2 regions of the Pontibacillus sp. ALD_SL1 genome follow, and region 1 is predicted to be linked to the other one. Evidence: a T-box and tRNA genes for the amino acid it is inferred to sense, from the RefSeq annotation. Region 1 holds a T-box; the other holds one or more tRNA genes.
What was found. A T-box is a leader RNA that pairs with one kind of tRNA and senses whether it is charged. The one in region 1 lies ahead of leuS (leucine--tRNA ligase), so its partner is inferred to be a tRNA-Leu.
Positions count from the first base shown of each region.

Region 1 (7,330 bases):
CCCATTCGGAAATCTCCGGATCATAGCCTACTTACGGCTCCCCGAAGCATATCGGTGTTAGTCCCGTCCTTCATCGGCTCCTAGTGCCAAGGCATCCACCGTGCGCCCTTATTCACTTAACTATCTAAAATCAATGTGAAAAGACGCATCATAATGATGCTTACGTTAAATCTAACGTTGGTTTGATGTCTAATTCTTATCTAGTTTTCAAGGTACTGTTTGAAAGCATTTGAGCTTCCAAAACCGAACGAAACAAACATGAACGCGATATTGTGTCTAGCTCCGGCGACTAGGGTCTAGCGAGATAAGCGATCTATTCTGCAGTGGCTAATGCCACTTCCGAACAGCTCACTTATCCGTACGACCCTAATCAGTCGCCTGCGCTTTCCGTGTTATCCTTAGAAAGGAGGTGATCCAGCCGCACCTTCCGATACGGCTACCTTGTTACGACTTCACCCCAATCATTGGCCCCACCTTCGGCGGCTGGCTCCAAAAAGGTTACCTCACCGACTTCGGGTGTTGCCAACTCTCGTGGTGTGACGGGCGGTGTGTACAAGGCCCGGGAACGTATTCACCGCAGTATGCTGACCTGCGATTACTAGCGATTCCGGCTTCATACAGGCGAGTTGCAGCCTGCAATCCGAACTGAGAATGGTTTTTTGAGATTTGCTTGACCTCGCGATCTCGCAGCCCTCTGTACCATCCATTGTAGCACGTGTGTAGCCCAGGTCATAAGGGGCATGATGATTTGACGTCATCCCCGCCTTCCTCCGGTTTGTCACCGGCAGTCACCTTAGAGTGCCCAACTGAATGCTGGCAACTAAGATTAGGGGTTGCGCTCGTTGCGGGACTTAACCCAACATCTCACGACACGAGCTGACGACAACCATGCACCACCTGTCATTCCGTCCCCGAAGGGAACTCCCTATCTCTAGGGATAGCGGAAGATGTCAAGACCTGGTAAGGTTCTTCGCGTTGCTTCGAATTAAACCACATGCTCCACCGCTTGTGCGGGCCCCCGTCAATTCTTTTGAGTTTCAGCCTTGCGGCCGTACTCCCCAGGCGGAGTGCTTAATGCGTTAACTTCAGCACTAAGGGGCGGAAACCCCCTAACACCTAGCACTCAACGTTTACGGCGTGGACTACCAGGGTATCTAATCCTGTTTGCTACCCACGCTTTCGCGCCTCAGCGTCAGTTACAGACCAGAGAGTCGCCTTCGCCACTGGTGTTCCTCCACATATCTACGCATTTCACCGCTACACGTGGAATTCCACTCTCCTCTTCTGTACTCAAGTTCCCCAGTTTCCAATGGCCCTCCACAGTTGAGCTGTGGGCTTTCACATCAGACTTAAGAAACCGCCTGCGCGCGCTTTACGCCCAATAATTCCGGACAACGCTTGCCACCTACGTATTACCGCGGCTGCTGGCACGTAGTTAGCCGTGGCTTTCTGGTTAGGTACCGTCAAGGTACCAGCATTTCCTCTGGTACTTGTTCTTCCCTAACAACAGAACTTTACGATCCGAAGACCTTCATCGTTCACGCGGCGTTGCTCCGTCAGACTTTCGTCCATTGCGGAAGATTCCCTACTGCTGCCTCCCGTAGGAGTCTGGGCCGTGTCTCAGTCCCAGTGTGGCCGATCACCCTCTCAGGTCGGCTACGCATCGTCGCCTTGGTAAGCCGTTACCTTACCAACTAGCTAATGCGCCGCGGGCCCATCCATGAGTGACGGCCGAAACCGCCTTTTACCAGTGAACCATGCAGTTCACTGGGTTATTCGGTATTAGCTCCGGTTTCCCGGAGTTATCCCGATCTCATGGGTAGGTTGCCCACGTGTTACTCACCCGTCCGCCGCTCGATCCACAACAATCACCCCGAAGGGATCATGTTGTTTCACGCGCTCGACTTGCATGTATTAGGCACGCCGCCAGCGTTCGTCCTGAGCCAAGATCAAACTCTCCATAAAGTTAGAGTTTGCCTAGCATCATATAAATGATTACTGGCTTTAAAATAATTTAAAGACATTGACGTTACATGTTGTTTCGTTCAGTTTTCAAAGATCAAATGTAACTTGTCCTCTTGTCGAGGAAAGTAATTATATGTTATCACATGTCTTAACATGGAGTCAATGAAAAATTAACATTTCCTTAACGTTTCTTTAACTCAATGATGACTGCGCTGTGCGTTATCGCGACAGCAAAAATAATATTACAGCATTAAATGAAAAAGGTCAATGAAATCATAGTATTTTTTTAAATTTATTTTAGACATGACTAAACTTAGCTATAATCCAATCAATAACATAGGTTGAAATCATTATCATAACGCGATTCTAACCTAGTAATATTGGTATCATGAATAATCAAGCTATGAATACGATCGTATTCATCTATGTTCTACAATATATGAAAAGGGTCGCTATCTACTCAAAAAAGATAGCGACCCTTTATCTTACATAGGTTGAATATAATAGACAGATTGATGTTTTTTCTTTCGAATCATTTTAGCAGCCATTCTGACTCCCCTAAGATCGTCACTAATAAGCACGATCTCTTTAGTACATTCGAATTGTTCCTTCAATGCTCTCGGCAGGTAGGAAAGTGGAATATTTTCCGCTTCCGGATACGGACTACGATGCGCTGACACATAGTCTCTTACATCAATCACACAATAGTCATCGGAAACAGATTGCTGATCGATTTTCTTCATATAAAGAAGGGGCGAAATAAATTGCTTCGTAATGAATAAAGCTAATAAAATGAATAATGCAATAAGACCTAAAGTTTCCATGCTGTAACCCCCTTGCAATTTATCATATAACTTCTCCGCTCCAATCGAGCATTCCTCCGGCTAAATTTGTAGCCGTAAAACCGTGCTGAGCTAAAAACAAACACGCATTCATACTTCTAATTCCAGCTCGGCACACAATAATATATTCTTCATCTTTACGAAAGTTATCTAGTGAATCAGGAATTTGTTGAAGAGGAATATGCTTAGCAGAAGGAATGATACCTTGTGTAACTTCCTCATTTTCGCGTACATCTATTATAAGTGGTTGGTCATTTTGATTTAACATTTTTTCTAATTCCATCGCTGTAATTTCTTGCACTTCGTACACGGCTAGCTCCCCCTTTTAACTTATGCACTGCCTTATTTTATATCATTTTTTCTTGAAGTCAAGAGATACGTTTATGGGTATTTAACCCGATCGGAATACTCTGTTTTGTTGCCTTTTTAAAATAATTGTGTATAAAAAAAGAGGCTGCTTATAAAGCAGCCTCTTTTGCTATTAGTTTGCAACAATATTTACAAGCTTACCAGGGACGGCAATTACTTTGCGTACAGTTTTACCTTCGATCCATTCCTGGATTGTTTCATCTTCCATCGCAAGTTTTTCAAGTTCTTCTTTAGAAGCATCTTTTGGCGCACTTACTTTAGAACGAACTTTACCCATAACTTGAAGGACAATTTCAACTTCGTCATCAATTAGCTTCGCTTCGTCGTGAATCGGCCACGCTTCGTAACTAATTGTATCTTCACGGCCTAGTATGCTCCATAATTCTTCAGCTAGGTGCGGTGCCACTGGAGACAGTAGCTTCGCAAACCCTTCTGCATATTCTGCAGGAATTTCACTAGCTTTATATGCATCGTTAATGAAGACCATCATCTGTGAAATAGCTGTATTGAACCGAAGTGCTTCAAAGTTTTCAGTTACTTTCTTAACTGTCTCATGGTAACTACGTTCAAGATCTGTACTTTGACTACCTTTTTTAACTTTTTCAGAGAGACTCCCCTCTTCTGTAGCAAAAAGGCGGTATACCCGATCTAAGAAGCGACGAGCTCCATCTAAACCATTTGTAGACCAAGCTACCGATGCTTCTAAAGGCCCCATGAACATTTCGTAAAGTCGCAATGTGTCTGCACCGTGTGTCTCGACGATATCATCTGGGTTCACAACATTTCCTTTCGACTTACTCATTTTCTCGTTGTTTTCTCCTAGGATCATACCTTGGTTGAATAAACGTTGGAACGGTTCTTTAGTCGGCACCACGCCAATGTCGTAAAGGAATTTATGCCAGAAGCGAGCATATAGAAGGTGAAGTACAGCATGTTCCGCTCCCCCAATATACATATCAACCGGCAACCATTCTTTCAGTTTTTCTGGATCAGCTAATTGCTCGCTGTTGTCCGGATCAATGTACCGAAGGAAGTACCAGCAGCTACCTGCCCATTGTGGCATTGTATTCGTTTCACGACGACCTTTCATCCCTGTCTCTGGGTCTACGACGTTTACCCAATCTTCAATGTTAGCAAGCGGAGATTCGCCAGTGCCTGAAGGCTTAATGTTTTCTGTCTTCGGTAGTTCAAGAGGAAGATTTTCGACTTTTTCAGCCGTTACAGAACCATCTTCCCAATGAATAACCGGGATTGGTTCTCCCCAATAACGCTGACGGCTAAACAGCCAGTCGCGAAGACGGTAAGACGTTTTCTTCTCACCCTTACCTTCTTCTTCAAGCCACTCAATTGCTTTTTGAATGCCTTCTTTTTTATCAAGACCATTTAGGAAGTCAGAATTAATATGTTTACCATCTTCTGTATAAGCTTCTTTTTCAACGTCTCCACCTTCTAGCACTGCACGGATAGGAAGATCAAACGTTTTAGCAAATTCATAATCACGTTCATCGTGAGCAGGAACAGCCATGATTGCACCAGAACCGTAAGACATTAGAACATAGTCTGCTACCCATATCTGGATGCGTTCTCCATTTACTGGGTTAATCGCATATGCTCCTGAGAAAACGCCTGACTTTTCTTTCGCAAGGTCCGTGCGCTCTAAGTCACTTTTCTTCGTCACTTCATTTATATAAGCTTGAACCGCTTCTTTTTGTTCAGCAGATACAATTCGTTCAACAAATGGGTGTTCAGGAGCTAGGACAGCATACGTTGCACCGAACAAAGTATCTGGACGGGTCGTAAATACGGTGAACGTTTCATCGTGTCCATCTACTTCAAAGTGAACATCTGCCCCTTCAGATTTACCAATCCAGTTACGCTGCATATCTTTAATACTCTCAGGCCAGTCTAGGTCTTCAAGGTCTTCTAATAAACGATCTGCATAAGCCGTAATTTTAAGCATCCACTGTTTCATAGGTTTACGAACAACCGGGTGTCCACCACGCTCACTTACACCGTCTACAACTTCTTCATTCGCAAGAACTGTACCAAGTGCAGGACACCAGTTAACAGCCACTTCGTCTACGTAGGCTAAACCTTTCTCATACAGTTTCGTGAAGATCCACTGCGTCCATTTATAATAGTTTGGATCTGTAGTATTTACTTCACGATCCCAGTCATAAGAGAACCCAAGTGCTTGAATTTGACGACGGAAGTTATCGATATTTTGCTGCGTAAAGACAGCCGGATCGTTCCCTGTATCAAGTGCATATTGCTCAGCAGGTAGTCCAAATGCATCCCAGCCCATTGGGTGAAGAACTTCATAGCCTTGCATGCGTTTCATACGAGAAACGATGTCTGTTGCAGTCATTCCCTCAGGGTGTCCAACGTGAAGACCAGCTCCTGATGGATAAGGGAACATATCTAGTGCATAAAATTTTTCTTTATCACTACTGCTGTCAGCTTTAAAGACTTTGTCACCAACCCAGTAATCTTGCCATTTCTTTTCGATCGATTTGTGATCGTATGCCATTCCTTTGACCTCCTAGAACTTGTACTGAATAATGTGATCTGAGTATAAAAAATAAACCCCTCGCCCCAAACTCTGGGACGAGAGGTTTTGAATACCCGTGGTACCACCCAAATTAACGCCAATTGACGCTCACTCGAATCCTTAACGCGGAGAACGGCGAACCCTACTCTTACGTTCAGGTGCGCAACATCAAAGGTGAGTTCATAAAGGCCAAGGATAGCTTTCACCAGCCGCTACCTCTCTTCTTACTTGACATCTTTATTACTAGTCCTTATCACAGTTATTCAGACCGTTAGTATATGATAGTAAATTGTAAGCAATTCTTTTAACAATGTCAAGAAGACGAATCCCTAATTAAACAGCTATGTCGCGTTTCTTAAAGGAAGTGTACATAAGTGCATGAAAGATGACCAAATACATAAGAATGACCATTAACGAAAATAAAGGCGTTACATCGACAAACGGTTGACTAAGATGCATCGAAAACTCAACGTGTGAAAACAAAATATACTTAGCCCATTCATATTTTCTCAACATCATCATTACAGGTAACGTAGCGAAAGAGAAGAACATTGTAATCCCAATTGCCAATCCGCTTGAACGAAATAGTGCTCCTATTACAAATGCAATCGTCCCCATTACTACAACGTTTACCATCGCATAAAGATAACTTTGTAAGATCCAGAAAATTGCCGGCCACTCTGAAACGGACTCCCCATTCCAAGTCAAATGGGTGTAAGAATCATAAGGGAAGTATAAGAGTGATGCAACAAGTGAGGAAACAAGTAAAAGCAAAGCAATCGCAACAGAGAAGAGAAGTACCGTTACATATTTACTGTAAAGCAGCTTTGTACGCGTGGCCGGTCGAATAGCCAGTAATTTAATTGTACCTTTTTGAAATTCATGAGCCAAAATACCTGACGCCACAATAATGACAAATAAAACGATTAAAGAAAAGAAGTTAGCTGATGTATTCATAACATGCCAGAAACTCCCCACCTCAGCAGGCGCTAACCCTTCATCTAGACGATATTGGGCAAGTTCAATTTGCTCAACAGCATTCTTATACTCCTGAGAAGAAGAATCAGCTTCTGATTTTTGAGCTTCGTATGTGTTTATTTGTTGCTGTAGTCTTTGTTCAGTAGTATTTGGCCCAACTGATTCTTCTCGGTGGCTGTAATCCCATTTCAAAACTCCAAATATACCGAACACAGCAATTATAAGAATAATAGACATAATCCATGTACTCTTTCTTTGCATTAGTTTCATCCATTCATTACGAACTAAATTAACAAAACTACCCAACTTGCTCACCTCCTGTTACTTTCAAGAATTCGTCTTCTAATGTTGATTTCGTATTTTCAATTCCATAAACGAGAACCCCTTGTTCCACTAATACTTTATTATACTCTGGTACATGATCTTGAGTTATTGATAGGGAAATAGATTGCTCATTTGCTTCAATCCCTACTCCTTCAAATGCCTGCTCCAAAACATCTTTCGCTTGAATAGGTTGATTCACAGTAAACGTCCACTTCGTTTTCTGCGTTTCTTCGTTAACAGTACGAATATCAATCAATTTTCCCTTTTGAATAATTCCGACTCGATCACACATTAATTCGAT
Region 1 is NZ_CP062974.1:2,888,865-2,896,194, forward strand. Features, by position in the region: rRNA gene IMZ31_RS14645 (23S ribosomal RNA) at 1-122, opposite strand, end outside; rRNA gene IMZ31_RS14650 (16S ribosomal RNA) at 403-1,965, opposite strand; gene IMZ31_RS14655 (rhodanese-like domain-containing protein) at 2,451-2,789, opposite strand; gene IMZ31_RS14660 (rhodanese-like domain-containing protein) at 2,812-3,117, opposite strand; gene leuS (leucine--tRNA ligase) at 3,289-5,706, opposite strand; T-box leader at 5,777-5,993, opposite strand; gene IMZ31_RS14670 (ABC transporter permease) at 6,061-7,011, opposite strand; gene IMZ31_RS14675 (ABC transporter ATP-binding protein) at 7,004-7,330, opposite strand, start outside.

Region 2 (7,330 bases), on a different replicon from region 1:
CAAGAACAGTTCTTATTCCTTGCAAATAGAATGAAAAACCTCTCGTGTTGAGGGGTTTTTCATTGCATCGATCATGCAGTCGTCAGAGTTACGTCATTGCATCAATAATGCAAACAATTCAAAAGGGGCTTCTTATCTTGTTTGCGGTTTTTATTCATCGCGCTATATTTGTGGATGATTAAACCGAAAACGGGTGTCTCGATTTTTGCCCCCCTTGTACGATGGCTGGGGAGAAAAACGATACAAATCATTACGGTTGCGAAAAGCGTGTGTATAATGTGTAAGGTCCAAATTATAAAGGGGGTACAAGGAAATGATAGTCAAAAATAATTATGTTCTGAAAGATGATGTTGTTAGTGTTAGAGAAACTACATCACTACAAAAAGCTTTAGGAATCATTGAAACATCCAATTATCGATGCATTCCCATTTTAGATAAAAAAGGGAAAAAATATGTTGGGATGTTATTTCACAAGCATATTGAAACCTATCTAAGTAATTCATACAGACAAGGTAAGGAACCAGATATGGGAGTGGAATGTGCGTTCCTTGCTGCTGAAAAAAAGGCGATTGTTGAAGAAGAGAGTTCGTTTCAAAAGGCGTTAAGTACCGTGAAACGGCTCCCTTTTGTGGCTGTGGTGGACGAAAAAGGGTGCTTTGCAGGCATTTTAACACACAACAAAGTATTTGAAATTTTAGAGCAATCGCTTGGACTGCACTCGGGGAATCTTTTGTACACCTTGGCATGCCCAGAAACGATCGGTTCCTTGTATGAGCTAACCAAGATTTTGAAAAAGTTAAACATTAACATTGAAGGCATGACCACTCTTGATGATGGGAGTCGTTTTGTTCGACGAGTTATGTTTGCTGTGATGACCCTGGATAAGACCAGGAAGGAAACTCTTAAGAGAAAATTGGATGAGAAAGGGTTTAGAATCATCCACATTGAATCGATATGAATACTCCCCCACTAAATCAAAGATTTTGAAGGGGTACTCTGGGTTATGTATGATAGATATAAAAAGCCGAAAAGGCTTTTTTTTGTTTTATCATTCACGCAGTGTTGCATAGGTTATTGAATCAATAACTCACGCATAAGGGTTTACGTTGCTAGGGAAGTACAGTAAACCGTTTCAGTCCTTTACTTTTTGCTCACCTGTCGAAAGTAAAGGACTGTTTTTAGGGTTTCATTACATAAGAGGAAACGATTTAGATGAGTAGAACTAATCATAGGGAACAGAAAAGGGAGGGAATCGTATGGCTGGAAAAGTAAAAAAGGCGATAGAGCAAATTATAACAGAAAATGCAAAAGGAGACTCTTTATTAGAAGAAATGACGAAAACCAAGATCATCATGAAGGGCATTAATCCTAGGTTGTATGATGTACACACAGAAGATGACCCTGAAGTGTTAGGCAAGCTTCAAGACTTAGCTCACAATTTAGGGGTAACGATTACAAAATAAAGGAGGGGTCATATGTTATCAAAACAACTAGTCTCACATAAAGAAGATCCAAAAAGCATTGCTAATGATTTGAAGGGACAACTGGGGAATGACATACCGAAAGCACTGTTGGTATTTTCATCCTGGAGTCATGACCACGGAAGTTTGATTAAGGAGCTCGAGGGGGCTTTTCCTTGTTCGACCGTTTTTGGTTGCAGTTCATACGGGGAGTATATACAGGGGTCCTACTTCAAAAACTCAACGGTTGTTATGGCTTTGGGTGATGAATTAATTGAGGATATATCCGTGGAAGTCATTGAAGATGTACATAAGGATTTAAAAACAAAGACGAAAAATGCTTTTCGTTCATTTGAAAACCATTATGGAGAAGCGTCAAACCGAATGAACTTACATACCTACGTCGGAATGGTTTTAGTGGATTGGTGTATGATTGAAGAAAAAGTGATGGAACACATAGGGGATTATACAAACGTCGTATTTGTTGGCGGGACGAGTGCTGATAAAGATTTTGTCGATTTCAAAGAACACAGTGTTTTCGCTCAAGGGAAGGCTTTTCGGGACTCAGCTGTATTGGTGCTGATGAAGCCTAAGCGGCCATTTGAAATTATTAAAACCCAAAGCTTTCGTGTGTTAAATGAGAAGCTGATGGCCACGAAAGTGGATGAAGAAAAACGTTTAGTTCATGAATTCAACGGAAAGCCAGCGCTTGAGGAATATGCCAGGGCCCTGAACGTTGATGTTTCTGAAGCAGAGAATTACTTCTGGACAAATCCAGTTGGAATCGTCGTTACCGATCACCCGTTTGTTCGAAGCCCGATACCAGGCGGGGAAGATGGCAGCATTATGTTTTGCTGTAATATCCTAAAGGATATGGATGCTCATTTGTTGGAAGAGACAGAAATTGTCGATGAAACAGATGCGCTTATTAAACGGATCAATAAAAAGCAAGATATTACAGCGTTGATTCAGTTCAACTGTTCTGCTAGAACCATTGAACTTGAGAATCGCGATTTGATTCATGAGTATGCGAACATTTTCAACCACGTTCCTCACGTAGGAATATCTTGTTTTGGAGAATCGTACATTGCTCATATTAATCAATCCGCGACCATGCTAGTCTTCCGTTAAACAGAGGAACTGCCTCTGTTTTTTTGTGGGGATAAAAACTTGAGCTATGAAACGGAAGTGTGGTAGATCGTGTATAGAAAATGAAGGAGGGGTCCCATGAAAGGGAAAGTGGGGATGTATGTCACAACATCATGCTTATTCATTGCAGTCTCTTCTCTCTTTGCTTCCTTTCTGATAACCCTTTTGTTAGGAGTGATTAGTATTCTTTTGTGGGTTACGCTTGATGCAAAGAAGAAGAATACTGTTTTAATGGAAGAGGTGGAGGAGCTACAACGTGTGAACAGAAAAAGGGAAAGTGAGAATGAGAAGCTTTTGACAGAGACGAAGAGTAAATATGAAAACAAGGAAAAGGAGATTAAGAGGCTCTTAAATGAACATAAAGGAAAAATAGAGGGCGATGTTGTTGTAGATTGGGTGAAGTTTCGCTTCCCCGATCTCCCAAAAATAAAAGAGGAAAACCAAACGCATGAAGATACAAGATTAAGTGAATACATCGCTCAAGTTGTGAAACAAACAAATAATGTAGCGATGTCTTCTAACGAAACATCCGATCATATGAAAGTATTAAACAAGCAAGCAGGAAACATCCATGACATTATACAGGTTATTCAGAGTGTAGCAGAAAGGACTAATTTACTTGCCTTAAACGCTTCGATAGAGGCAGCAAGGGCTGGGGAACAAGGGAAGGGGTTTACAGTTGTGGCAAATGAAGTGAAAAAATTAGCGGATCAGACTCAGACAAACGTAGCCAAAATCGCATCTATTATTGAAAACATGAATGATTCCATCGGAAAAACCAATTCATCCATGACGCAATTAGAGCATGACACCGAGAAAAGCATGTCTATTATCCTGTCATTGGGAGAAGCGGGTCTAAAGGCAGAACAAACGATTGAGTTGCTCCATAAGGAAAATAGGGAAAACGTTCAAGAAATGCGTGATCTGTTGCATGCATACGCAAACGATCTGGAAGACAGTTATGAGGAATGGAAAAGACAAACGGGAGAGCAAGAAGGAGGATGGATGGAACGACAAGGGCGATACAAAAAAATGCTTGAGGAGGTGGAACGGTTGTGAATGAATGGAAAAACCATGTCGTTCTTGGACACCAGTATTTGGAATTATACTTGTTTATGGATTACGGGATTAACCTTATAGAGAAATGGTGTAAAGGGAAGGATTCTGCGGGCATCCAAAAGGATATGGATGAGTTTTTGTTCTTTTTTCAAGACGAAAAAGAAAAAACAAGGTCCCTTGCACAAAGATGGGATTTCGACAAAAAGGATATGGATGAATTAGACGAAACGTTAGATGCTATGCAAAGAGTGGTGTATCAATACTGGGCATACGTGGATGAAGAACAGTTTACAAAAAACAAAGAAAAAGCTGCAATTCTCTTGCGTGAGACCATTACAATATGTGAACGAACGATTCGTAATTATTATCAAATGCATTTTAAAGTCATGGATTCATAACCCTGGAAAGGGTTTTTTGTACGCATATGGCGCATATGTTTACCCGAGGTATTCCCTTTTTTTCATTCTGGTTCTACAATACATTAGAAGAAGAAGAAGAGGAGGAATTGATATGATCGAATGGAACGTTACCTCAGACCTTGAGCCTGGATTAAAGGAAGCGGTTACCAAGATGGTTGGTTTCATGTTGTCTCATGAAGTTCATTCCATATCATTTTCGCTGTACGGTTTTTATCGGTACGAGTTCCTGATTAAAAAGAACAGGGAAAAATATGAAGTTTTTTTAATAGAAGAAGAGCCAACCGTGCCTGATTTCTTGACAGGTGGAGAATTGAAAGATTACCAGGAAGAAGTTCGTTGGCATCGGGATAAAACCAATATTCAGTGTAAGGACATTCATGTTAAACAGGAAATAGAAGAAAGTATGAAAAAAAGGGTAATGCCTCTTATAGAGTCGTTCTTAGGGGTATGGGAAATGTGTAATGGAGCGGAAGTGAATGATATTGAAATTCAAACTCAAAACGAAGACATTTGTTTGCACTATGAAGAATATGAAGGCATTTTTGTAAAAATAGAAAAAATATAATCATTTCCTCTAGTCTACTCAAATGGAATCGTCTACAATATGAACGCTTATAAATGATTCGAATAATGGACCCATAGCTCAGCTGGTTAGAGCAATCGGCTCATAACCGATCGGTCGCAGGTTCGAGTCCTGCTGGGTCCACCATTGATGCAAAACTGATTCATTTTATTGTGCCAGTAGCTCAGCTGGATAGAGCAACAGCCTTCTAAGCTGTGGGTCGGGGGTTCGAATCCCTTCTGGCGCGCCATATGTTTTGCCCACGTAGTGTAAAGGATAACACATGAGATTTCGGCTCTCAGAATATGGGTTCGATTCCTGTCGTGGGCGCCAGCTTTGCCGATGTGGCGGAATGGCAGACGCGCTCGACTCAAAATCGAGTGTCTTCGGACGTGTGGGTTCGAATCCCACCATCGGTACCATTTTATCATATCGCGGGGTAGAGCAGTCTGGTAGCTCGTCGGGCTCATAACCCGAAGGTCGCAGGTTCAAATCCTGTCCCCGCAACCATTTTCAATTACGCTCCCATAGCTCAGTCGGTAGAGCACTTCCATGGTAAGGAAGAGGTCGGCGGTTCGAACCCGTCTGTGAGCGTCGCTTATATGACAGCGTTCTCAAATAAAGTCGTTGTTCTTGTAAATAATTGCGAAAAAGTAGATTTATTTATCTTTTAATGATAAGTAAATCTACTTTTTTCTGTCAGAATCGTATAAAAATCTAGTTTTTCCAACAACTTCTTTGTATAATATTAGGAGATGCATATAGGGAGGAAGAAAAACATGGTTTTCATATGTGCAAACGAAAATCAAAATGAACTCAAACGTTTAGTAGATGAAATTACAGCGGCAATCGGTATACCCCTTATGATAATGGGGTCATGTATCTATACAACATCAAAAGATTATGTGGAACAAGCATTACGGGTTCTTGTCAACTACCCCCACTAAATCAGAGATTCGGAAGGGGTCTCCTTCGCTAACGACGATGAAATAAAGGGGTTTTTCATCAAAAAAAGCCAAAATCATGGTATAGTACCCCAAACACTTATAGGGGGAATTACTTATGTACAAAGATCTCTCCGATTCGAAACGCCAGGAAATTGAAGGGAGACTTTCCTTTCTTGCTCCGCATCAAATAAGGGAACTCGAGAGTGTGTATGGCGAGGAAATCGCCTCTTCGACAAGCGCGGTTGAATTAGGGTCTATGAATCCTAAAAGTGCTGTTGCTGGGTCTGCTATCTTAGGTGGATCGGTTCTCGGTGGGCTAAGTCTTATGTTATCCAACATGGGGATCCCCACGCCGCTTGATGAAATGTTCGCGTTCTTTCAACAAACGTGGATGTTTATCAAGTTTCACGCTGTTTCCTTCTTATTTGATTGGGTCATTGCCTGCTTAAAGGTGATCGGTCTTGGAGTTGCTGGAGTTGGGGCTTATAAGTGCGCGAAGCCGATGGTTTTAAAAATCAACGGTAAAAAAGTCAGTACAGAACAAAAGCGATGAATCCCTTTATCGCTTTTTTCTTATTCAACCATATTTTCTAGTTCTTTCTTCAACTCTCTTTTTTCTCTTTCGATTTCCTCTTGTGTTTTCGGGGATGCGGGTTCATCAGACGGCGGGTCTTTCTTCTGTTCTAAAAACCAACCTGGAACAGGCGCATGATCAGAGGTAGCAGCGTCAACCGCGTGACCAGCCTCTTTTAATCCATAATACTCTTTCAGCTTGTGAATCAATAGGCCGATTGGTGTTGTTACGTTCGGCTGTTGGATCAAAGAATGAAAGGTTACATAAAGGTTGTGACGGGGATTGTCGTCCCAAATGTATTCCGACCATGCCACTAATTTTTTAAATGTAGCCTCCGTTAGTTGGTCTCCTGATGAGGATAAAAGGGAATTCATAGAACGATGAAGTTCGTCCTCATTTGGTTCCCCGCATTCGTCGCCTGAAGGTAACGTTTCGATTCTTGCGTTCGAAGTTCTAACGAGTTGAAAACGAATTCCAGAAACCTTTCTTCCGCTCTTTATCGTTTCGTATGTAAAAGAGATGTCCGTTTTTTGTTTCAATTCTTCTTTAGCAGGATTGAGGACGCGTTTCCTGAGGTTGTGAAATTCTTTGTATTTATCTTGTAGCCCCAATTGTTTTCTGAAGTCCGAGAGATTCACGGTCATCTCACCGATCCGATCCCATTTTTTCAAAAGCTCGTAGATCCGTATAGAAGAACCTCTTTTCAAAGCTAAGATGTTTTTCAACTTGTAAGAGGTGAATTCCCGTTTCAACTGTATTAAATAAGGTTTTAAGCGAGGATCAAAAGACATAAGAATTGTTCCCTCGTTGTGATCGTACTCTACATAAGAAATCCATCCCATCTGTTTTGTCTTTTGTCCGTCTTTGATCTCAAGAATTTTGGACATCAGGTTTTTCGTGATCGCCCTTAGTTCTGAATATTTAGGCGTACCTGTTTGACCAATTAATTCGCAAAACAGTTTTATAGGAAGCTTATACGTTTTAAAGTCCTGGTCATCTTTTCGGATTTCACTCACAAGGAACAATACGATTTTCTGTTCCGTCGTCGTCAAATGATAATTAGCTTCTACAAGTGCGTTAAGTTTCGTTACCACATTTTCCTCTTGTTTTTGTGCAATGAGATTACTCCCTGACATGTATGAACCTCCTTAATGCTTCTA
Region 2 is NZ_CP062975.1:446,993-454,322, forward strand. Features, by position in the region: gene IMZ31_RS21370 (ReoY family proteolytic degradation factor) at 1-51, shown strand, start outside; gene IMZ31_RS21375 (CBS domain-containing protein) at 314-958, shown strand; gene IMZ31_RS21380 (hypothetical protein) at 1,257-1,463, shown strand; gene IMZ31_RS21385 (FIST signal transduction protein) at 1,476-2,591, shown strand; gene IMZ31_RS24685 (methyl-accepting chemotaxis protein) at 2,688-3,668, shown strand; gene IMZ31_RS21395 (hypothetical protein) at 3,665-4,066, shown strand; gene IMZ31_RS21400 (hypothetical protein) at 4,179-4,652, shown strand; tRNA gene IMZ31_RS21405 (tRNA-Ile) at 4,720-4,796, shown strand; tRNA gene IMZ31_RS21410 (tRNA-Arg) at 4,823-4,899, shown strand; tRNA gene IMZ31_RS21415 (tRNA-Arg) at 4,908-4,982, shown strand; tRNA gene IMZ31_RS21420 (tRNA-Leu) at 4,988-5,071, shown strand; tRNA gene IMZ31_RS21425 (tRNA-Met) at 5,083-5,159, shown strand; tRNA gene IMZ31_RS21430 (tRNA-Thr) at 5,171-5,243, shown strand; gene IMZ31_RS21435 (hypothetical protein) at 5,429-5,596, shown strand; gene IMZ31_RS21440 (hypothetical protein) at 5,712-6,149, shown strand; gene IMZ31_RS21445 (replication initiation protein) at 6,170-7,306, opposite strand.
Region 2: it has a tRNA-Leu gene. The T-box ahead of leuS (leucine--tRNA ligase) is inferred to sense a tRNA for this amino acid. The anticodon was not compared.